Regions from separate parts of the Proteiniborus sp. MB09-C3 genome, predicted to be linked through region 1. Evidence: riboswitches for the same ligand, from Rfam matches in the RefSeq annotation. Region 1 holds a riboswitch; each other region holds the start of a gene.
What was found. A riboswitch is a leader RNA that binds a small molecule or an ion and turns the genes downstream of it on or off. The one in region 1 is predicted to bind thiamine pyrophosphate.

Region 1 (7,942 bases):
GATTGGAGGATTTCCCCTTGCTGCTGTTCATAATGGAATTACTCCTATATGGGCAAGCGAAATTGAATCCTTTCCTATTGAGGTGACTAAAATACGATTCCCTGATATGCTCCATGTTGGCGACATTACAAAATTAAAAGGGGAAGAATTGCCTCCTGTTGATATCATTACAGGTGGTTCACCATGCCAAGATTTATCTGTTGCAGGTGCAAGGGCAGGGTTTGCTGGTAAACGTTCAGGATTATTTATGGAGCAGATAAGAATAACAAAGGAAATGAGGTGGGCAGATGCAAGAAGAGGAAAGGCAAATCACCTTATCAGACCTCGATACTTCGTTTGGGAAAATGTCCCTGGAGCATTCTCAAGTACAAACGGAGAAGACTTCCATGCGGTCCTCGAAGAAACCACAAGAATTGCAGACAGCAGCGTATCTATACCTAGACCTCCGGGAGGGATATGGAAATCTGTTGGGTGCATATTGGGATATGAATTCACCATTGCTTGGAGAGTTCTCGATGCTCAATACTGGGGTGTCCCCCAAAGACGTAAGAGAATCTTTCTTGTCGCAGATTTTGGAGGACACACCGCACCCAAAATATTATTTGAGCAAGACAGCTTGTTTGGGAATACTCAGAAGAGCTAGAGCAAGAGGTAAGGAACTGCCTAAACAATTAAAAATAGCTTTAGAAATTCAAGGGGAAGTTGAAGGTTCAGAACAAGAGTCCAATGAAAATATAGTTTCTGAATATAAAGCCTATCATATCAATCAACGAAATGAGGGTATTGACTTAAATGGAATTTCAGGAGCCTTGATGGCAACTCAAAATATGCAGATGCAGACATTTGTCACAGAACCTATGCTATGTCTAAATGATCAGGGTGGTGACCGAATGGATATAACAGAGAATATTACTTCAACACTAAGGGCTAGTATGGGAGGAAATCAACCTATAGTCATGGCAACTCAGCAAGGTGGTGCAGAAATATGCTTTGACCTTTGCCCAACTATTACATCAGCAGCAGGAACAAGTGGCAATAATCAACCTGTTCTATTCGATAATCATGCAAAAGACTGTAGATATAATGGACCCCTTGATGTAGCTCCAACAATAGCAGCTACCTATGGAACAGGAGGAAATAATGTACCATTAGTATCAAAGTCAATTGATTCAGACAGTTATTGTATTGCAGGAAATACCATTGATAGACAAGATCATAATGGTGGAAATGGATGTGGATTTCAAGAAAATATTTGTTATACTCTTACGACCAGTGATATTCATGCTGTTTGTTATCCACCTAAAACTTATCAAAATACAGTAGGAGCATTATGTGTAGGAGATGAAAAAGGCAATGGGAATCAATATGTAAGTCAAGATAAATGCATTGTAGACTGTGAAAAAATGATGTTTGGGCAATCAGAATTTGCTAATTATAAAGAAGGCTGTGCAACACTTAGAGCAGAGGGTGGAGATAATGGAGGAGGAAGTGAAAACCTTGTAACTACTAAGAATCTTGTACGCAGACTAATACCACTTGAATGTGAAAGGCTTCAAGGCTTTCCTGATGGGTGGACAAAAATAGAAAAATCATCCGATAGTGCAAGATATAAGGCACTTGGTAATAGTGTAGCAATCCCTTGTGTAGATTTTATTATGCGAGGGATTGCTTATTTTTTAAGAAGATTTAAAGATGAAATGGAGGAATAAACAGTGTATATGTATCCTGATAATTTAAAGGCCAAAGCAACATTATGGCTATGGGAATTAAAAGATATAGGAATTATTGGAGTTGGACTTCTTATTTCTGTATTTGCCTTAGCACAACTTAGGCTTATGTCACCTATTGTAATAACAGCAGTATATAGCTTTTTAACAATACAATTTGAAGACACAAGCATACTGAATTTTATTCGTTATGCCTGTGCCTTTTTTCTTTTAAAGCAACAGATATTTGAATGGAGGTTATAAAATTGGGAAGAAAACAGAAACAGAAAGAAAGACAAAAGCAATCTACTAGAGAACTGATTGGTATTGATGAAATCACAGATTATAGTCTAAAGACTCCATATGGAGAGCTAGTGTATTTTATTATTCATCCAACCAATATATCGGTACTATCTGAATCAAGTGTAAGTGCAAGGATCTATGCGCTTATGACAGTACTTAAGGGGATTGCTGAAATTGAAATGCTTTGCCTTAATTCAAAAGAAAACTTTGATGATAACAAGCAGTATTTAAAAAGAAGAATGGATACAGAGCAAAATCCTGTTATTCGGCAACTACTACAGCAAGACAGTACCAATCTTGATAGGATGCAAGTTCAGATGGCTACAGCTCGTGAGTTTCTAATTATTATTAGGCTTAAGAATGAAAAAGAATCAGATGTATTTCCTTATCTTTCAAGGATTGAAAAGAGCTTAAAAGACCAAGGATTTACTACTAGAAGAGCTGATAAGTTGGATATAAAAAGACTTCTTGGTGTTTATTATGAGCAGAATGTGACTACGGAAAGATATGAAGATTATGATGGGGAGAGGTGGGTGGTACTTGGAGATATGTAAAAATTAATAAAGTGTAAGTTTATTTGATAGAGTGTACGTGATATAATATGTATAATCAAAAATTCGTTAAATAGTTTAAAAAAGGTGTTTGTACTAAGTGAGGTGTTAGGTATGGAAAATGGAATAGTATGTTATTGCTCTAATGTTAGTAAGGAAAAGATATTAGAAGCTATAGCAAGTGGGGCAAAATCTCTACAAGACATTAGAAATATGACAGGTGCTTGTACTTTGGGTAAATGTAAAGAATTAAGTCCAACAAAGAAATGTTGTTCTACTAATATTATTAAGATACTAAATGAAAATACAATAGTATGAGCATAAAAGGAAGTGGAAAAATCCAATAAATAGAACAGATATATAAATAAGAAAAATAGGAGTTTATAGGAATATTGGAGGGAAAACGTGAAAGATGATAGTAAAATAAAGAAATGGTCTAAAGTATTGTTTGTAATTTATTTAATTGCACTATTATGGATAATAGTGTTTAAATTTAATGCACCATTTTCAAAATTAGGGTATATGAGAAGTATAAATCTAATTCCTTTTAATGAATCCTTAATAATAAATGGCAAACTTGATTTCCGTGAGATTATCATGAATGTAGCGATTTTTATGCCACTTGGCATATATTCAGGTATTCTATTGAAAAAATGGACTGTTGGAAAAAAGATATTTTTATTTTTCTTAATTAGTTTGATATGTGAAATATTCCAATTTATTTTGGGTGTTGGAGCTTCGGATATTACGGATATTATTAACAATACTTTAGGTGGAATAATTGGTTTGGTAATCTATAAAGGGATTGAAAAAATATCGAAAAATAGTATTAAGGTACATAAATTTATAAATATAATTGGAACAATAGGAACGATATTAATGATTTCATTATTATCAGTACTAGTAATATATAACTTATAGGGGATTTATAAATAAAGGTTAAGTCCCAAGTTGTCGGATAGATAAATTGAAATTTGAAGTGGAGATTAATGGAGATTAGAGAAATGGTTAAAAATAAAATTATTATCAGGATAATTATCATTTTAATAGCTATTATTGGTGTAGGCTCATTTATTTCATATTCTAAGTTTGGTGTTGTTAATCCTTTTTCCACAGCAAAGGTGCTTTGTATAGATTTCAAAATAATGATACGGCTCAATATGTTTTGTTTTCAACTAATAAGTATTTTTCAAGATGGAGATGGCAAGAGTAAATTATTATTATGAGAATAGTCTGTATCATGAAAAACTCCAATTTATAGAAGGTGCCAGCATAGAACAAGGGCGGCGTAGCCGTTTATCTTGACACTTGCTTTTTATGGCACTCCTGCTAATATAACTTGACTACATTGCCACTAGGGTATATAATCAATGCAATTAATATTTGCGGGGGGACTACATTAGTAGTTGAGAAGGTAAAACCTGACCCTTTGAACCTGTTGGTTAATACCAACGTAGGGAAGCAATCACATACGAAATATGTATATGATTAGGGTGCTCCTCTGTGTAGGGGGTACCCTATTATTATTTAAGATAGAGTTATTGAGTATAAAAATGAATACAATTAATATTTGCGGGGGGACTACATAGTAGTTGAGAAGGTAAAACCTGACCCTTTGAACCTGTTGGTTAATACCAACGTAGGGAAGCAATCACATACGAAATATGTATATGATTAGGGTGCTTCTCTGTGTAGAGGGGTACCCTATTATTATTTAAGATAAAGTTATTGAGTATAAAAATGAATATGATTAATATTTGCGGGGGGACTACATAGTAGTTGAGAAGGTAAAACCTGACCCTTTGAACCTGTTGGCTAATACCAACGTAGGGAAGCAAATCACATACAAAGTTTGTATATGATTAGGGCGCTTCTCCGTATAGAAAAGTGCCCTAATTTATTATAAATACATAAATGAAAAAAGGAGGAGTTTTAATGAAAAAGGTACTTAGTATTGCTGGGTCAGATTGTAGTGGAGGTGCTGGAATACAAGCAGATTTAAAGACGTTTTCTGCCCATGGGGTGTTTGGAATGAGTGTAATTGTTTCAGTTGTAGCAGAAAACACAAGTCGTGTTATAGACATACAGGATATTACTCCAGATATGATTGAAAAACAGATTGATGCAGTATTTGAGGATATTGAAGTTGATGCTGTTAAAATCGGTATGTTGTCTACAGAACCTTGTATGGAAGCAGTAGCAAGAAAATTGAAACAATATAAACCAAATAATGTTGTAATTGATCCTGTTATGTATGCGAAAAATGGTTGCTCTCTCATGGATCCTAATTCCATAGAGACATTGATCAAGGTTGTACTACCTTATGCTGATTTACTTACGCCTAATATCCCAGAGGCTGAGAAGATATCGAATATTAAGATTAGCAATGCAGAAGATATGAAAACAGCGGCAAAACTTATTTATGATATGGGGTGCAAAAATGTTCTTGTCAAAGGGGGGCATGCTATTGGAGATGCACTGGATATTCTATATAGTGGTAAAGAGTTCTATTATTTTGAAACCCAACGAATCAATACTAAAAACACACATGGAACAGGCTGTACTTTCTCTTCGGCTATTGCTTCCAATCTTGCCCTTGGTATGACTATGCCTACTGCGGTAGACCATGCTAAGAAATATATTACAACAGCAATTGAGCATTCATTAAATATAGGTAAAGGTAATGGGCCAACACATCATTTCTATAATTTATATAAAAATGGTTTAAATATTAAGAAAGGTGAAGGGGATTTATGATGAAGGAAGAAAATCAAAGGGTATCTACATTTAGTCAAATATTATTATGGTTTGGCGCTGCAATATCAATTGCTGAAATTATAACAGGAGCTTTACTTGCTCCTTTGGGGTTAATTCAGGGTATTTGGGCAATTATTCTAGGGCATATAATCGGAGGAGCTATTCTTTTTCCTGCAGGACTGATTGGAGCAAAAAGTGGTCTTTCCTCTGCTGAATCTGTTCGTATTTCTTTTGGGAAATATGGGTCATTTGGATTTTCATGGATTAACATATTACAGCTTCTTGGTTGGACTGCAATTATGATTGTTAATGGAGCAAAAGCACTTGATGGAATTACAAATTATCTTTGGAATTACCAAAATGAAAAGTTATGGTGTATTGTTATTGGTTTACTTATTTGTATTTGGGTTGTAATCAGTAATAAAAGTCTATCAAAATTAAATACTGTGGTAATGTCAGTCTTATTTATATTTACGCTTATTCTTGGATTTACAATTTTTAAAAATACCGATACGGCAATTGCCACAGAAGAGACAATAAGTTTTGGTGCAGCAGTTGAAATAAATGTAGCTATGTCTCTTTCTTGGCTACCTCTTATTTCTGATTACACAAGGAAATTGGAGAAAAAAATTACAGGTACTTTGTGGAGTGTCATAAGCTACTTTATTGGCAGTACAGTAATGTTTGTGATTGGACTTGGTGCAGCAATATATGCTGGTACATCAGATATTACAAGTATACTAATGTCTGCGGGACTTGGCTTGATTGGTCTAGTAATTATTATATTATCTACGGTCACCACTACATTTCTTGATGTTTATTCAGCAGGAGTAAGTACAGCCAATTTTAGTAAAAAAGTGAATGAAAAGTTTGCTGCTGTTACTGCATGTGTCATAGGTACATTGCTTGCCATGTTTGTTTCTATGAGTCAATATGAGAACTTTTTATATCTTATTGGTTCTGTATTTGCACCTTTATTTGCTATCTTATTTGTAGATTGTTTTCTGCTTCATAAAACAGATATAAATACTAACCATTCTCACAATATGAGTAATATGATTTTATGGTTCATTGGATTTATCGTCTATCGTTTACTTATGCATTACAATTTCATAATTGGAATCACATTTCCTGTAATGCTGATAATTGGTGTTTTATGTTTCGTTATAAATAAAAGAAAGGTTGGAAATAGTGATGAATTACTTAATTAATGCTTGTACTGGCTTGCTTTATGAAATCAGAGAAAAAAATCCGTTGATTCATAACATTACCAATTATGTGACAGTAAATGATTGTGCAAATGCAGTTTTGGCAATTGGAGCATCTCCCATTATGGCAGACGATAATGCAGAAGTAGAGGAGATTGTTTCAATATCCTCTGCACTTGTAATTAACATGGGAACTTTAAATCAGCGTACTATTGCTTCAATGATTATAGCAGGTAAAAAAGCCAATGAGCTTAATATTCCTGTAGTTCTAGATCCTGTTGGTGCAGGTGCTTCCACGCTACGAAATAAAACAGTACAGGAAATTCTCTCACAGGTAGAAATAGATGTTATTCGTGGGAATTTATCAGAAATTTCCTTTATAGCGGGGTTTAAGGCTTCTATAAAAGGAGTTGATACTGCGATAGTAGATGAAAAAAATGATGCAGTGGGTATTGCAAAATTAGTTTCCAATAGATACTCTTGTGTTGTAGGAATTACAGGAAAGGTGGATATCATTTCAGATGGGATTAGATTTGCTAAGGTAGCAAATGGTCATAAACTTCTTTCTAAAGTAACTGGCACAGGCTGTATGACATCTGCTCTCGTGGGTAGTTTCTGTGGTGTAACAAAGGATTATTATACAGCAACAGTTGCTGGAATTGCAACAATGGGAATTTCCGGAGAGATTGCATTTGAGAAAGCAGGAGTAATGGGAACAGGTAGTTTCCACATTAATATTATTGATGCTTTATCAAATATGAACAGCACATTTTTCTTAGAAAGAGGGAAAATAGATGAAACCAAATATTGATTATACACTTTACCTTGTAACAGATAGAGAAATTATGAGTACGGAAAAACTGGAGACTGCTGTGGAGCAAGCTATTTTAGGTGGTTGTACAGTGATACAACTTAGAGAAAAGAATTGTTCATCTCTGGAATTCTTTGAAATGGCTATAAAGATAAAGGATATTACAGATAGGTATAAGATTCCCTTAATCATTAATGACCGAATAGATATAGCATTAGCAGTTGATGCTTCAGGTGTACACATTGGGCAGAGTGATATGCCAGCAAGAATTGTAAGAAAGTTGATAGGAAATAATAAAATTCTTGGTGTGTCTGCATCCAACTTTGAAGAAGCGATGAAGGCGTACAAAGACGATGCAGATTATCTTGGAGTTGGAGCAATGTTTATCACAGATACAAAAAAAGATGTAAGATTTACATCTATGGATGAACTTGCACAGATAAGAAAATATATCACACTTCCTATTGTGGTAATTGGAGGAATCAACAAGACAACAATACCAATTTTTAAAGGTATAGATGTCAATGGATTTGCAATGGTATCGGCTATTATCTCACAGCCAGATATAAAAGCGGCGGCACAGAATCTAAACAGTGAATTAATGAA
Region 2 (7,942 bases), 790 kb from region 1:
ATAAATAATGATTATTAGCAAACCTAGGGTTTAAGGAGGTGTTTTATATGGCAAAGTTCTGCGAAGTATGTGGCAAGGGAAAAGTGTCAGGACACTTAGTAACTTTCTCAAATAAAAAGAGCAATAGAACTTGGTCTCCAAATGTACGTAGAATAAGAGCTATGGTTAATGGAACTCCAAAAAGAATTTACGTATGCACAAGATGTATCAGATCAGGTAATGTTGAAAGAGCATTATAATAAATGGCTTCCAGTGTAATGGAAGCCTGTCTGATTTTTTGTACATATAGTTAGTTGGATGTTCTATATCTCTAAAAAATTTTAAACAGAAACCAGCCCAAGCAAATAAATAGCAATCCCAGTGCAAAAATCCATGCTCTTATAGGTATTACTTGTATTATTATAATAACACCTAATATGGATAAGCCTATACCTATAATTTTTTTGATACTGCCATCAATGAAATGTCGTTTAAATTTATATCTTCTATATCTTCCCATATAGACACCCCTCATAAGGCTACTATTATATAGTATTCAATTTTTCTAAAAAACGTTACAAAAAAGCCAGCTATCGCTGACTTTCTTATTTAATCCCTTGATCTTATAACAAGGCATATTCCAGATTCTATTTCTATAAGCCCTTCTTCATCTTTTATTATATTGCTTACGCCTAATGTGGAACCAAAATTAAATTCTACAGAATTGGTATCATACTCGAATCCTTTAAGAGTAACCTTTGAATCAGTTAAAGGTATCACCGAAACAAAATGCCCATCTTTATTATCTAGCTTAAGTAGACTTTTTGTTATAAACATCTCATTGTGACTATCGACAATAACTGCATTAATATTTTGATTGACTAGCCTATATAAAATCAATATATTTGCTAGTGAATGATCCATACGACTGCCAGTAGCACCTAGTAAAGTAATGTCCGTAGCACCTTTATCTATTGCAAACTCTATTGCTAGTTCAGTATCTGATTTATCCTTATGTGTTGGATATTTCTCAAAGTTTACGCCCAATTTCTGAAAACTATTCAGAGCCTCTTCATCCAATGAATCTAAATCACCTATTATAGTGTCTGGAACAAGGTCTTCATTAAACAAATGCCTTGCACCACCATCAGCACAAATAACTATATCTGCATCATCAAAATACTTAGCTAAGCTGATATCGCTTAAATCTCCATTTGATATTATTAAAGCCTTCATTTAATCACTCTCTTTATTTAATCTCTCTTCTAATAGGCTTCCATAGCAATACAATAATTACAATAGATATTGCTAGTTCCAAAGATAGATAGCCTCCATTATATCCTAATGAATATAGCCATGAGTTTATGTCACCGGCATTTTCTGAAAAAAATACAACTCCAGCTAACACATGGCAAATAAACCTTCCAAATATGGCTAAAAATATTCCTATTACAACACCGACATACTCCATGGTCCTATTTCGAGGTTGAATGTTCTTTATGCTTCTGTAAAAACCGCTTAATCCTAACAACCCAAAAGCTATGGGATAGTCTAAAAGGAACTGGATTGGATGCACAATATAGGGTTCTAAAACTGCTTGAAGTATCCCATATACTATACCTACCAATATCCCAGGCAATGTACCCCACTTTATTCCAATAAGAATTATAGGTATCATGCTTCCTGCTGTTACAGAGCCTCCAAAAGGTGCCTTATAAACCTTTATCATACTTAATATTGTAGCTAATGCTATCATGATACCACTTTCAGCTAAAAACCTTACTTTTTCTTTTTTGACAATTGAAGCCATAAAAAAACCTCCCTTTATGTTTTAAAAATATTTACTAGGGAGGGATTAGTGTCCATTTAATTTTTCATAGCATAAAATGCAACAAAAAAATATTTTGCAAACACTTCCCTACGCTAGTATTAACTAGATCAGGTTTAAGGGTCGAAGCTAATTTGCCTCCTCTCAGCATAAATGCTCCCCTAGTGTAGATTATCCTGTTTGTCTACATTATATCAAGTATTTTAAAGAAAGTAAAGCTATACACTTTTAAACATTCTAGTAGCATAAACAATATCTTCACTATTAAATATGGCAGAACCAGCTACAAATATATTAGCTCCATAGGATTCTACCTCCTTGATATTGTCCAGCTTTATTCCACCATCAACTTGTATATCAATATTGAGGTTGCGACTATTTATCAGCTTTCTTAAGTCAATTATCTTATTCTTCATCTGATTTATAAAATATTGCCCCCCAAATCCAGGGTTAACAGTCATAATCAGAACCATATCTATTTCATCAATAATATATCTAATGGTCTCAATAGAAGTAGATGGGTTTAACGCAACTCCTGCTTTTATTCCAAAGCTCTTTATATACTGTATTGTCCTATGAAGGTGAATACATGCTTCTTGATGGACAGTAATAATATCTGCTCCTGCATCTACGAAATCCTTAATATATTGGTCTGGTTTTTCTATCATCAAATGCACATCAAAGGGTACAGTGGTAACCTTTTTCAGCATTTTAATTACAGGTGCGCCAAATGTGATATTAGGAACGAAATGCCCGTCCATTACATCTAGGTGAATAAAATCTGCTCCACCCTCCTCAACTAATTTGATTTGTTCTTCTAATTTACTAAAATCTGCTGATAAAATAGAAGGAGCTATTTTAATCATGTCTAGTACCTCCTGATTTCCTTTATTTCCTGTAGCATACTTAGGTAATTATCGTACCTAGATTTACTTATTTCACCATTATCAACTGCTTCCTTTACTGCACAACCAAGCTCCTTATTATGGCAGCATCCTGAAAACCTACAAAGGGTACTTTTTTCAGATATTTCAATAAAGAAGTTCTCAAGTTCCTCCTCTTCTAAAAAATCAATATCTAAAGTACTAAAGCCTGGGGTATCTAAAACCCATCCCCCTAAATCTAATTCAATAAGCTCTACATGCCTTGTTGTATGCTTACCTCTGCTAGTTTTCTGACTAATGTCACCAGTCTGTAGCTTTAAATTTGCCTGAATATTATTTAATAGCGTAGATTTTCCTACTCCAGATGGGCCTGCAAATACTGTAATTTTCTTTTTAAGCAAATTTCTTATTTCCTCAATGCCTTCCTTAGTTTTACAGCTAGTCTTTATAATTCTATAACCAGCCTTATTATAAACATCATAAATCTCATCTGCTTTTCCATCTAGGTCTAAATCAGATTTATTTATGCATATGATTACATCTAGTTTCTGATATGATGCTAGAAGCAAGAATCTATCTAAAAGCCATAGGTTAGGATCTGGTTTTTGTACAGCAAAGACTATCACAGCCTGATTTACATTTGAAACAGGAGGTCTTTTTAGTTCTGTAATTCTGTCAAGAATTTGTTCCACATATCCAGTATTATCCTCTTTATTTATCTTTATTAAAACCCTATCTCCTATAAGAGGGGTAATTTTACTCTTTCTAAAAAGTCCTCTTGCCCTACATTCATAAACTGTATCGTCTACTTTCACATAATAAAATCCACCTATACCTTTTATAATAGTTCCTTCTAGCATTAATCAGTCCTCCTAAAAATATAATTATATTTCATCTTTAAAGGTACCATCAAAATAAACCTCATATTTTGCACTTTTCTTTCCTTTGACTAAAACAGAGATAGATTCCTGTTTTGTACTGTGAACCTCATTATATATTACTTCTCTTTCACCATCTTGTATTCTATATATCTTTACCTCGACTTCTTCCCTATCCTTTGGAAGAATAATAGACAAATTACTACTTGTTAAATCCTCTTCACCTGTTCCCGTATCGTTAGTATTTGGTTCCTCAGTAACTTCTGGGCCATCACTTACAGTTAGGTTTATAGTTGCATTTTTTTCTACTTCTGTATTTGCTGTGAGATCCTGCCAAACTATTATACCTTTATCAACATTTTCATTATACTCATATTTTTTATTGACAATTAAGCCCAATGAAGTAAGCTGCTTTTCAGCTGTTTCTATATTATCTCCAATTACATTTGGCACCACCACATACTCTATCTCAGGGCCATCACTAACGACTAAGCTTACGGTAGAACCTACTACAGCCTTTTCGCCTTCTTCTGGAGTTTGGCTTATGACATAGTCCTTTGGAATGTCGCTTGGAACACGTTTGACAATGCTTTTCAGCTCTTTGCCCTCTAAAAGGATCTCTGCTTCATCTATATGCTTATTGACTACACTAGGTACATCAGTTTCTCTTGGCCCCTTACTCACTGTGACCTCAATAGGATAGCCTAATTTTACGATTTCTCCAGCATCAACACTTTGATCAACTACATGTCCTTCTTTATATTCTGAACTATATACTTCGTTTTTCACTTTAAACTTAAGACCCATTTCTTCTATTTTTGCTTTAGCAGCATCTTTGTGAAGTCCTACAACGCTAATGACCTTCACTTCCTGACCTTGTATCTGTCCTCTAAACCATAAAAATCCTGCTGTAAGCCCTATTGTCAATAATAAAGCTAACATAATTGCAGTCAGTGTAATAAATCTAGATGTTCCTTTTTTCTCATCCTCATGAATTTTATTATCACTACTATGCTTATCAGCTTTTTTTCTTTGGTTATTAACTAAGTCATTTCCATTTGAGCCAATCAAGGTATCATCTATTCTTGGAATTACTCTAGTAGGTGAATCATTAAAGCTGCTTATATGAATCTCATCGCTATTCTTTACTTTCTTTAAATCGCTTAATAGGAGTTTAATATCACTATATCTTAAGCTTTGATCTTTCTGTACACACTTCATAATTATGCTTTCTAGATTTTTAGGAATAGTATCATCAATATGTGATGGCGGCTCTATATCCTCTTGAATATGCTTTAAAGCAACAGAAATTGGACTATCTCCTTGAAAAGGAAGTCTTCCAGTTATCATTTCATACATAACTACACCTAAGGAGTAGATATCTGATTTTTCATCTGTATACCCACCTCTAGCCTGCTCTGGCGAAAAATAATGTACAGAGCCTATAACATTGCTTGTATTAGTTACAGTAGAAGTAGTAGCTGCTCTTGCTATTCCAAAATCGGTTACTTTAACAACTCCATCATCTGTTACTAAGATATTGTGAGGTTTAATGTCCCTATGAACTATATGATTTTCATGTGCATGACTCAATGCTTCAGCAATTTTAATCGCAATATCTAAAGATTCATCAATACTTAGCTTTCCTTTTTCTCTAATTAGCTGCTTTAATGTCTTACCATTAACATATTCCATTACAATATAATGAATATTATCTTCAACGCCTACATCATAAATGCTTACTATATTAGGATGAGATAAACTTGCAGCAGCCTGTGATTCTCTTCTAAATTTATTTATAAAATCCTCATCGTGTATGAATTCGGATCTCAATATCTTAACTGCAACAAATCTGTTTAATAATCTGCACTTGGCTTTATAGACTAAAGCCATGCCTCCTCCTCCAACCTTTTCAATGATTTCGTATCTATTACCTAATATTTTTCCAATCATGTCTTCACCTCTTTTCAACATATCTTATAATCATAACTGTTGTATTGTCAAAGCCACCTAGTTCGTTTGCGACATCTGTGAGCAAGCAGCAAGCATGTCGTAAGTCGCAACAGCTATTTAAAATTTCCCTTATTTTTAAATCAGCTACTAAATTAGTGAGGCCATCAGTACATAATATTATTACGTCATTAATATCAAGCTTTCTATTAATTATGTCAACCTTGATGTCATTATCTGTACCTAATGCCCTAGTAATAATATTTTTCTGCGGATGATTTACCGCCTCCTCAGTGCTGATGCTTCCATTTCTGACTAATTCAGCTACTAAGGAGTGATCTTGAGTCAGCTGATATAATTCCTGTTCTCTAAATAGATATGCTCTACTATCACCCATATGTCCTATAAATACTTCGTCATTGTATATGATTCCCAAGGTAATTGTAGTTCCCATACCTACATAGTTATCATTCTCCTTGGCTTCCTTTAGTATTCTATTATTAGCCTCCATTAAGGTTAGGTTTATAAACCTTGGAATATCAAGGCTACCCTGAATGATATTTTCTTTTTCTCTCTTGTAATTTTCTTTAATCGTATCAATGGCTAAGGAACTGGCTACCTCACCTGCATTATGACCACCCATACCGTCTGCTACTACAAACAAGGGCAGCCTGCTGTCATCTGAATAATAGTAAGAATCCTGATTAATATTTCTTACTTTTCCTATGTCTGAACATGCACAAATAAACATCTAAACACCTCACTTCACAAGATAATGTAGCTCATGATTTTTTCCTGTTAAGATAATCTCTTCTTAGTTGCCCACAAGCAGCATTCACATCTGCCCCCATTTCTCTCCTTATAGTAGTATTTACTCCATTTTTGATTAGAATATCTTTAAAGCTCTGTATTGATTTCTCATCAGATTTAGTATGAGTAAATTCTTTTATATTATTAAGGGGTATCAAATTCACGTGGCACAGCATATTTTTGAGCAATTTTATTATTTCTAATGCATCCTCTGGTCTATCATTTACGTCATAAATTAATGTATATTCGAAGGTTATTCTTCTGTTTGTTTTAGCAATATAATAGTTACAGGCTTCCATTATCTCGTGTAAACTATATCTATTGGCTATTGGCATAATATTCTTTCTTTCCTCATCAAATGGCGAGTGAAGAGAAATAGATAAATTAATGGGTATACCCTCCTCTGCCAAATCATATATCCTAGGAACAATCCCACAGGTTGAAATCGTAATATGTCTATATCCTAAATTTTGTCCATCTTTATCATGTATAATCTTTAAAAATTTCATCACATTGTCATAATTATCTAAAGGTTCTCCACTTCCCATTAACACTATATTTGAGATACTGATGCCTTGATCTTTTTGTATTTCGTAAAATTGTTCAAGTATTTCCCCTGGTAATAAGTTTCTTACTAGCCCACTTTTAGTTGAAGCACAAAACTTACAACCCATTCTGCATCCTACTTGAGTAGATAGGCACACAGAAATGCCATGCTTATACTTCATCATTACACTTTCAATGATATTTCCATCATCTAAGACAAATAAATATTTACTAGTATCATCATGTTTCGAATCTAGTCTTTCTGCTATTTTAAGCTTACTAATTAAAAAATCAGAATTCAGCTTGTCCCTTAGTCCTTGAGGAAGTTCTGTAATATCATCTATACAAGAAACCATCTTCTGATGTATCCATTTAAAGGTCTGATGAGCTCTGTACTTTTTTTCTCCAAGATTTGAAAACACTTCTTCTAATTCTTCTATTTCTAGCGACCTTAAGTCAATATTATTCAAAGAATCCCTCCTTAGACATTATATATTATATCATAATCATGTATAATTTAACTACTAGCTATATCTTATATTTTAATCATCTTAGCAATAAAAAAGCCATCTGTATTGTTAATATTAGGGTATAATTCGATATATCCATTTGTCGCAGACTTCTTCAGTTCAGTATTATTTATCAAGCTTTCAAAGCTTATAAGTTTAAAATTATTATTCTCCGTGAATTTTCTAATTAGGTGGATATTTTCATCTCTTTGTATTGTACAGGTGCTATAAACTAAAAGACCTCCATTTTTAACATACATACTGCTATTCATTAGTATTTCATATTGTAATTCCGCTATTTCAATTAGATTGTCTTTCTCCTTGTTCCACTTTATGTCTGGCTTTCTTCGTATCAGTCCTAGTCCAGAGCAAGGAGCATCTACAAGGCAATAATCAGCTTTACCAATTAATTTTTCATCTAAATCTAAAGCATTAAACTTTTCTAATTCAATAATATTAATTCCAAGTCTTTTAATATTTCCTTCAATCAGCTGAAGCTTATGCTCATGAATGTCCCTAGCAATTATCTTGCCTTCATTCTGCATTTTTTGAGCTATG
Region 3 (7,942 bases), 1.3 Mb from region 1:
GATTCCACCAATACCTACTACTGGTATTTGAACAGAGGATTTAATAAGTTTCAGCTCGTCAAGGCTTACGCTTTCGGCATCTTTTTTTGTCTTTGTAGAAAATATTGCCCCTACTCCAAGATAATCAGCCCCCTGGCTTTGTGCTTCAATGGCTTCATCAATATTTGATGTAGATACACCTAATATTTTATCAGGTCCCAGCAAATTTCTAGCAATCTTTACCGGAATGTCATCTGCCCCTATATGAAGACCATCTGCATCTATGGCCAAGGCTATATCCAGCCTATCATTGATTATAAGTGGAATACTGTATTTGTCTGTTACTTCCTTTACCTTTAAAGCAATGCTATAAAACTCTTTAGTTTTAGCATTTTTCTCCCTTAGCTGAACTAAACCTACTCCACCTTGAATAGCTTGTTCTATGCTCTCACATAAATCTTTATCGCCTAGAATATTTCTATCAGTAACTAAATATAAGGCATAATTAACCTTTGATTTATTGTACACTAATCTCACCTGCTTTCATTATGATATCTGAATTTAAGTTATAAATATTATCAAATAAATTTACTTTAAAGCTTCCTAGTCCTCCATTGTCCTTCAATGAATTAAAGGCTGTTTCACCTGCAATGCCCATAGATACTACTCCTCCTAAAGCAGCTGTCAGATAGTCACTCGTAATACCACAATATGAAGCTATTAAAGAGGATGTCATACAGCCAGTTCCAGTCACTTTTGATAACATTTCATGTCCATTCTTTACATAAAAAACATTGTTTCCATCTGATAAAACATCCTGTTTCCCTGTTATAGCAACTATACAGCCTAATTTTGAGGCTAACTCTTTTGCAGTTTTTCCACTTTCTTTGTTATCTGCTATAGAGTCCACTCCTCTTATTTCCACCTCTAATCCAGAAACAATTTTTATTTCAGACATATTGCCCTTGATTACGGTAACTTTTACATTAGATAATATATCTTCTACAGCCTTACTCCTTAATCTAGTTGCTCCAACCCCTACAGGATCGAGAATAACGGGTATATTCAGTTCATTTGCCTTTTTCCCTGCTAATATCATGGTTCTTACCATATCAAGACTCAATGTACCTATATTCAATACCAATGAGGATGACATTGATACAACCTCCTCTACCTCTGTTTCATCATATGCCATAATAGGCGAGCCACCTATGGCAAGAGTTATATTTGCACAATCATTTATAGTGACAAAATTAGTAATATGATGAATTAACGGTTTTACTTTTCTTATTTTTGGCAGCAATCTTGCGGCTTCTTGTAATATTTCCATCCTTGCATCATCCTCCAGCTTAAGCAGTATATTATTGATGTTATTACCATAACAGGAACTGTGGCTCCCATTATGAAGTCAATTTTAATAAATTGATAATATAGTATGATACCAACTATCCACACTATAGCTGCTCCCCAATTGACAAGAAGATTTTCCTGTAGCTTTCTGTTCTTCTTTATAATGAAATAATCAGTTAGGAGAATAGAAAATAGGGGAGCAAATACGGAGCCTATTGCATATAGAAAGTTTTCATATTGCTCAATTGGAAATACTATTGCAATTAAGGTTCCTATAATCCCCATTATGGTTGCTATCTTCCTCTCATCAAGCTTCTGCAAAATATTTAAAAATGTAACTCCTGCAGAATAAGCATCTAAAAATGTGGTTGTTACCGTAGACAATACTACTATGCCTAGAGCAACTATCCCTAAATTAGCAGCAAGCATCATGGCGCTTGGATCTGGATTTTCAGCTACTATTGCAGCCCCAAGGCCTATAGCATACATCCAGCAGCTGCCTATGAAATATCCTGCAAAGCTTCCTATTATCCCATCTTTCTTTTTCTTTGCATGTCTTGTATAGTCGGCAATTAGTGGTAACCAAGAAAGAGGCATGATTACACTTAGCTCCATTGCAGTTCCAAATGTTATATCCCCAGCAGGAATTTTAGTAAATAATTCGTTGTTTTTAAATATAGTAGTACTTAATACTACTGTTAATACAAATAAGAAGGATACAGCAAAGAGATTAAGCTTTTTCCACCCTTTACTGCCTATTACTATCCATAAGCATATAAGCCCGCCTATTACTAGACTCCAAACAGTCATATTGTCAAATGACCATAGTATTTTGGTTATCTGGTTTACTGATCTCGCACCTGATATTATCATTACCGCAGTCCATCCTATAAGCTGCAATACATTTAGTATAGAAAATAGGTAGGAACCATATAATCCAAATGATATTCTAGTAGACATTATAGATGGAAGCTTTTCTTCTGCACCTATTATCCCCCCTAATATTAGAATAGTTGTACCAATCAGATGTCCAGCTAGAATTGCAATTAATCCATTTTTAAATCCAATTGGCGCTAATAATCCGCCAGTTAGAATCTCAGCTATAGATATTGAAGCACCAAACCAAAGCATAAAAAAACTAATTAGAGAAAAATTATTGTTTTCTGAGCTACTCACTTATTACACCCGCCTTTTTGTATAGTGTATAAAAATGATTCGTAGGTCCAACACCCTTTCCTAGAGATAAAGAATGCTTTATTGCAGTAGTTATATAATCCTTAGCATTAGCAACTGACTCTTCTATTGTAAGACCTTTAGCAAGATTAGAAGCAATAGCTGATGATAAAGTACATCCAGTACCATGAGTATTTTTAGTATTTATTCTTTCTGATTTAAAATATATAAATTTGCTGCCATCATACAATACATCTGTTGCAGCGTCTTCCATATGACCGCCCTTTATAAGTACATTCTTCACTCCTAGCGAATGTATCTTTATTGCCGCCGCTTCCATTTGCTCCAAGCTATTTATGGTCACCCCAGATATAACCTGAGCCTCAGGAATATTTGGTGTAGCTATCGTAGCTAAAGGTAAAAGCTCTTTTATAAGAGTTTCCTTTGCCTCCGGTGCAAGCAAATCATACCCACTTTTTGATATCATAACAGGATCTACTACTATATTTTTAGGAGAGTACTGCTTTAGCTTACCTGATATTGCTTTTATAGTTTCTATTTGTGAAACCATACCTATCTTTAAAGCATGAACTTCTATATCGTCAAATATTGCATCAATCTGCTTTTCTATCATATCTACAGAAATATCCTGTACTCCAAAAACACCTTGTGTATTTTGAGCTGTAATAGCAGTAATTACACTCATGCCAAAAACACCATGCGCAGAAAAAGTTTTTAAATCTGCCTGTATTCCAGCTCCACCACTGCTATCTGAACCAGCTATAGTCAATACATTTTTCATATATAAACACTCCCATTTATTGTTTTTTAACAACTCAATCTGTTATGCTAATTAATTTACTTGAAACCAATATCTTTAGTAGTCCATTTCCAATTATGGTGCCTCCAATAGTACTGACCATAAATGGCAATACAAAGAAAAATACTGCTACATCTTTACCCATAATCAGCTTGGCAACTGGATATGCAACTAGTCCGCCTAAAATTCCAGTTCCTAATACTTCTCCTAAGGAAGCCATTATATGCTTTCCAGTCTTCCTATACAGAAATCCAGCTAAAAATGCACCTATCATACTGCCTGGAAAAGCTAATAAAGAGCCTGTTCCAAGTATGTTTCTAAGCAGAGAAGTAGCAAATGCATTAGCAGCTGCATACCAAGGCCCTAGTATTACAGCAGATAGTATATTGATGGTATGCTGTATTGGAAAACACTTTGAAACGCCTACAGGAATATAAAATATGTGACCTGCTAATGTTCCAATTGCTATAAGGAAAGCACATAGTGTAAGCTTTTTAGTTGACATGAACATCCCTCCCTTCAAAAAATCTACGTACTAGAGGATGTTTGAGATGAATAAAAAAAGCATAAATCCCAAAATAAGGATTTATGCTTAAATATATAGCATGACAAATATAACTTCCCTACGCTGGCATTATCCAGATCAGGTTAAGGGTCAAAGACTTTATCGAGTCTTAATCTCAGCTGGTCTCTCCAGCCCCCCTAGTACTTAATCTTATATTTAATTTCAAGACAATCTTATCACATGTATTATAATTATTCAATATAGAAAAATTAACAGCTTTCCTCTAGTTTTTTATCAAATCTATTAAAAAGAAATCTAATCTTGTAAAACAAATACTGCTTTTCAGTCGCCCTGCCCATATTTAAAAGACAAAAAAATGTAACCATCTTACTGTTCTCGCCTAATCTTCTGCTCAATATTTAAGTTTCTTTTCAAGTAATATTTGCTATTGTATAATAAACTAGTGTGATAAAAAGATTTCTCCACATATCTGTTTTTTTACATGTATTATGAGAAAAAATGAATATCTCCGTTAAATAATTATTTGCTTAAGTATGAGGTATTTATCTCAATAGAATTTAGGAGGACAAAGAATTGAAAAGAAGCGAATTAGCAATATTTACAACCCTATGCATGGTATATGATGATGAAAATAGAATATTAGTTCAAGATCGCATAGACCCTAGCTGGCCAGGTATCTGCTTTCCAGGTGGACATGTTGAATATGGAGAGTCATTTGTAGAATCAGCTATACGTGAGGTCTATGAAGAAACAGGATTGACGATTAAACATCCACAGCTTTGTGGGATAAAGCAATTTCAGACTGAAGATGATGAGCGTTATGTCGTGCTGTTTTTCAAAACAAATAAGTTTTCTGGTGAACTACGAGACTCTGATGAAGGCAAGGTTTTTTGGATTCAGCGTGAAGAGCTTAATAAGTATACTTTAGCACATGATTTCGAAAACATGGTAAAAGTTTTTGAAGAAGATAAGCTTAGTGAAGCTTATTATTATAAAGAAAGTAATACTTGGGGATTAAAACTACTTTAGTTTTTCAATAAATATAAGGGTGTTAAGTATCACAAGGAAATGAAAGGAAAGGGCAAGACAAGTGAAATGTCAGGCTGTGTGAAAATTCACATTCTATACGTTTTTGTCATTCTAAATGCAGTGAAGAATCTGTATTTGAAGCTATTAGAGACCCATTCACTTCGGTCAGGGTGACAGTTTACACACTGTCTGACGTCCCCTTGCCTCCTTATGCTCTATTCCTAAAAAAAGAAAAGAAAGTATCATAGTCTGACTGCATTATATCGTTTTTCAAATAAATAAAGTTAAATTCTCTTTCTATAATAAAATCTGCTATTTTAATCTCTGCTATTTCTTTTCTTTTGATTTCCTCACTAACTGCATCTTTATACATAAAGCTAAGTCCAATCCCATCCTTAACCATTTTCTTTATAACATTAACATTTCCTATTTCAATAATGTTTTTGAAGTCTTTAAGAGTATGGTTTTTATCATATAATCCCCTTTCTAAAACTTCACGGGAACCAGAGCCAGATTCACGAATGATGATGGTTTCATCCTTAAGGTCATCTAACACAACCTCTTTCTTACTCATCAATGGGTGACCAATAGGGGCTGTCAATATAAAGGGTGCAATTTTATATAGCTTAGTTTCATAGTCTGATTTTTTAAATAAGCCTTCTACTAAGGCAAAGTAAATCTCGCCATTCTGTAGCATTTGAAGTACTGTTTTTGTATTATCTACATACATGGTGATGTCGTATTCTTTAAAAGTATTCATAAATTCGCCTAATATTGGCGGCAAAGTAAACTCTCCAATTGTTAAAGTGGCTGCAAATTTTAATGTCTTTTTCTCATTATTAATCTCCTGTAGCTTCTGCATTATAATCTGCTCATTAGCTTTTGCATTTAATACATATCTATAGAGAAGCTCTCCGGCTTTTGTAAATCTTAATTGTCTATTAGAATACTCAAAGAATTTACACCCATAATATTTTTCTAGCGACTGAATATGCTGAGTTATGGCAGGCTGAGTTAAGTTAAGCTCCTCTGAGGCCTTTGTATAGCTTTTATTTTTCCATACAGATAAAAATGACTCCATCCTAATATCTAGCACTTTATTTCCACCTCTATAATTATAATTTATAGATTTATAAGTATTTATAATTAGATTTTATAGATAGTTGATGTTAAAATCAATATTGACTTTAGATTAAGGAGTTGATATTGTGGAATTTTTAAGAAAATATTCAGTTGGAATACTGTTTACAGCTTTACTTGCCTACATTTCAGTTTTTATAAGCAAGCTTATTCCCTATCATCTTATAGGTGCAGGGGTTTTTTCATTATTGATTGGTATGCTATTAAACCCTATAGTTTCAAAATATCAGGTTTTTGAAAAAGGCTTCGAGTTTACATCAAAAAAGATATTACGTCTTGCGATTGTTCTTATGGGAGTAGGACTTAGTTTTGGACAAGTAGTAGAAGTCGGAAAATTTTCTTTAATTGTAATGCTGTTTACTCTAATAACAGCCTTCGGTGGAGGATATCTAATAGGAAAGCTTTTCAATATGAACTGGAAACTATCTAGTCTTATTTCGGCAGGAACGGGTATATGTGGTGGTTCTGCAGTTGCAGCTATTGCTCCTGTTATTGATGCTGAAGAAAGTGACATTGCCTATGCAATTTCAGCAACCTTCATATTTGATGTGATTATGGTAGTGCTTTTTCCTATAATGGGTCGTTATTTTAATATGTCTGATTTAGGTTATGGCCTATGGACTGGAACTGCGGTAAATGATACTTCATCTGTTGTAGCGGCAGGCTATGCTTTTTCAGATATAGCAGGTAATTTTTCTGTTATTGTTAAGCTAACACGTACTTTATCTATTGTGCCTATTGTTCTCATATTCTCTTATATAAATGAGCGACTTATACGAAAGGCTGGAGAAAAATCTTCAAGAGAAAAGGTTGATATAAAGAAAATTTTCCCTTGGTTCATTTTAATGTTCCTTGGAATGGTAGCAATTAAAAGCACAGGTATAATTCCTGAAATATTAAGTCAATCCATTTCTAGCATAAGTAAATTTTTAATGGTTATGTCATTAGGCGCTATAGGTTTAAGAACAAATTTTAGCAAGCTCGCAAAGTCTGGATTTGCTCCAATGATACATGGATTTATAATTTCTGCATTAGTTGTTGTAGTTGCTTTTTTGGTACAGATGGCAATAGGATTAATATAATTTTTTAAAATTAATAGCGATAACAATATGCAGTAGAGACTGTCCCTACTGCATATTGTAAATAAGCCATCGTTTTATTTTTTATCCTTTAATAGTCCTGATGTCTTGCTGACATCCATTGCAAACATTACGCCCTTACCCGGTTCATCTATATGCATAGCTTCCTTTATAGATTTAATTACTTTATCTGATTTTTCCTTTTCGATTATTATCATAACTATTTCTTTTTCTGGCTCAATATTCATTGAAAAGAACATAGTGTTTTCGTGAATACCTGAACCCCTTGCATTTATTATAGTTGCTCCCCTTGAGCCTGCAGAAGTAGCAGCATCTACAACCTCTTGTCCAAGTCCCCTTTCAACTATAGTAAAAAGCACCTCATGTTCCATGTCATTCTTACCTCCTATTCTTGAATCTTCAACAGACTCATTATAATTTCTCACGCCTACAATCCTATTCACAGGTGAAGAAAAAATAATCCCCTTATTAGGTTTATCTAGGTGAAATTTTCCAGTTAATACCTCATGTAATTTATTTTCAAGCTTCTTATCTGAAATCATAAATACTATTTCTTTTTTTACTTCATCAAGCCCTAATAGCTCTAGAATAGGTTTTTTAACTGTACCTCTTCCTAAAAAAATAGTTCCTCCTGAAACTCCAATTTTCTTTGCTTCATTTAAAATCCTGCTACCCATTCCTAAATCTACAACTGCAATAAACAGGATTGGCACTATATTAATAATTTCTACTCCCAATTTATCTCAACTCCTTTTTGCAGATTTATGTTCATATATTAAACCTAAAACCTGTATGGCAATAAGAGGTGTTAATGCTACCATGGCA

Region 2: it holds a riboswitch for thiamine pyrophosphate, as region 1 does, so the genes downstream of both, thiT (energy-coupled thiamine transporter ThiT) here and thiD (bifunctional hydroxymethylpyrimidine kinase/phosphomethylpyrimidine kinase) in region 1, are expected to answer to the same signal.
Region 3: it holds a riboswitch for thiamine pyrophosphate, as region 1 does, so the genes downstream of both, thiW (energy coupling factor transporter S component ThiW) here and thiD (bifunctional hydroxymethylpyrimidine kinase/phosphomethylpyrimidine kinase) in region 1, are expected to answer to the same signal.

What each region holds. Positions count from the first base shown of each region.
Region 1 covers NZ_CP127161.1:1,602,127-1,610,068, forward strand. Annotated here, with positions in the region: partial or broken gene QO263_RS07685 (DNA cytosine methyltransferase) at 1-1,709, shown strand, start outside; gene QO263_RS07690 (hypothetical protein) at 1,713-1,970, shown strand; gene QO263_RS07695 (hypothetical protein) at 1,973-2,563, shown strand; gene QO263_RS07700 ((2Fe-2S)-binding protein) at 2,675-2,878, shown strand; gene QO263_RS07705 (VanZ family protein) at 2,966-3,481, shown strand; gene QO263_RS07710 (hypothetical protein) at 3,565-3,786, shown strand; TPP riboswitch at 3,938-4,038, shown strand; TPP riboswitch at 4,125-4,224, shown strand; TPP riboswitch at 4,312-4,411, shown strand; gene thiD (bifunctional hydroxymethylpyrimidine kinase/phosphomethylpyrimidine kinase) at 4,496-5,317, shown strand; gene cytX (putative hydroxymethylpyrimidine transporter CytX) at 5,314-6,528, shown strand; gene thiM (hydroxyethylthiazole kinase) at 6,512-7,336, shown strand; gene thiE (thiamine phosphate synthase) at 7,320-7,942, shown strand, end outside.
Region 2 covers NZ_CP127161.1:2,396,173-2,404,114, reverse strand. Annotated here, with positions in the region: gene rpmB (50S ribosomal protein L28) at 48-239, shown strand; gene QO263_RS11665 (hypothetical protein) at 311-499, opposite strand; gene QO263_RS11660 (thiamine diphosphokinase) at 589-1,215, opposite strand; gene thiT (energy-coupled thiamine transporter ThiT) at 1,229-1,789, opposite strand; TPP riboswitch at 1,878-1,980, opposite strand; gene rpe (ribulose-phosphate 3-epimerase) at 2,026-2,673, opposite strand; gene rsgA (ribosome small subunit-dependent GTPase A) at 2,676-3,551, opposite strand; gene pknB (Stk1 family PASTA domain-containing Ser/Thr kinase) at 3,576-5,522, opposite strand; gene QO263_RS11635 (Stp1/IreP family PP2C-type Ser/Thr phosphatase) at 5,527-6,270, opposite strand; gene rlmN (dual-specificity RNA methyltransferase RlmN) at 6,302-7,345, opposite strand; gene rsmB (16S rRNA (cytosine(967)-C(5))-methyltransferase RsmB) at 7,411-7,942, opposite strand, start outside.
Region 3 covers NZ_CP127161.1:295,675-303,616, forward strand. Annotated here, with positions in the region: gene thiE (thiamine phosphate synthase) at 1-507, opposite strand, end outside; gene thiM (hydroxyethylthiazole kinase) at 497-1,309, opposite strand; gene cytX (putative hydroxymethylpyrimidine transporter CytX) at 1,267-2,505, opposite strand; gene thiD (bifunctional hydroxymethylpyrimidine kinase/phosphomethylpyrimidine kinase) at 2,498-3,304, opposite strand; gene thiW (energy coupling factor transporter S component ThiW) at 3,339-3,827, opposite strand; TPP riboswitch at 3,926-4,036, opposite strand; gene QO263_RS01415 (8-oxo-dGTP diphosphatase) at 4,422-4,877, shown strand; gene QO263_RS01420 (LysR family transcriptional regulator) at 5,086-5,973, opposite strand; gene QO263_RS01425 (YeiH family protein) at 6,086-7,099, shown strand; gene QO263_RS01430 (P-II family nitrogen regulator) at 7,174-7,854, opposite strand; gene QO263_RS01435 (DUF1538 domain-containing protein) at 7,861-7,942, opposite strand, start outside.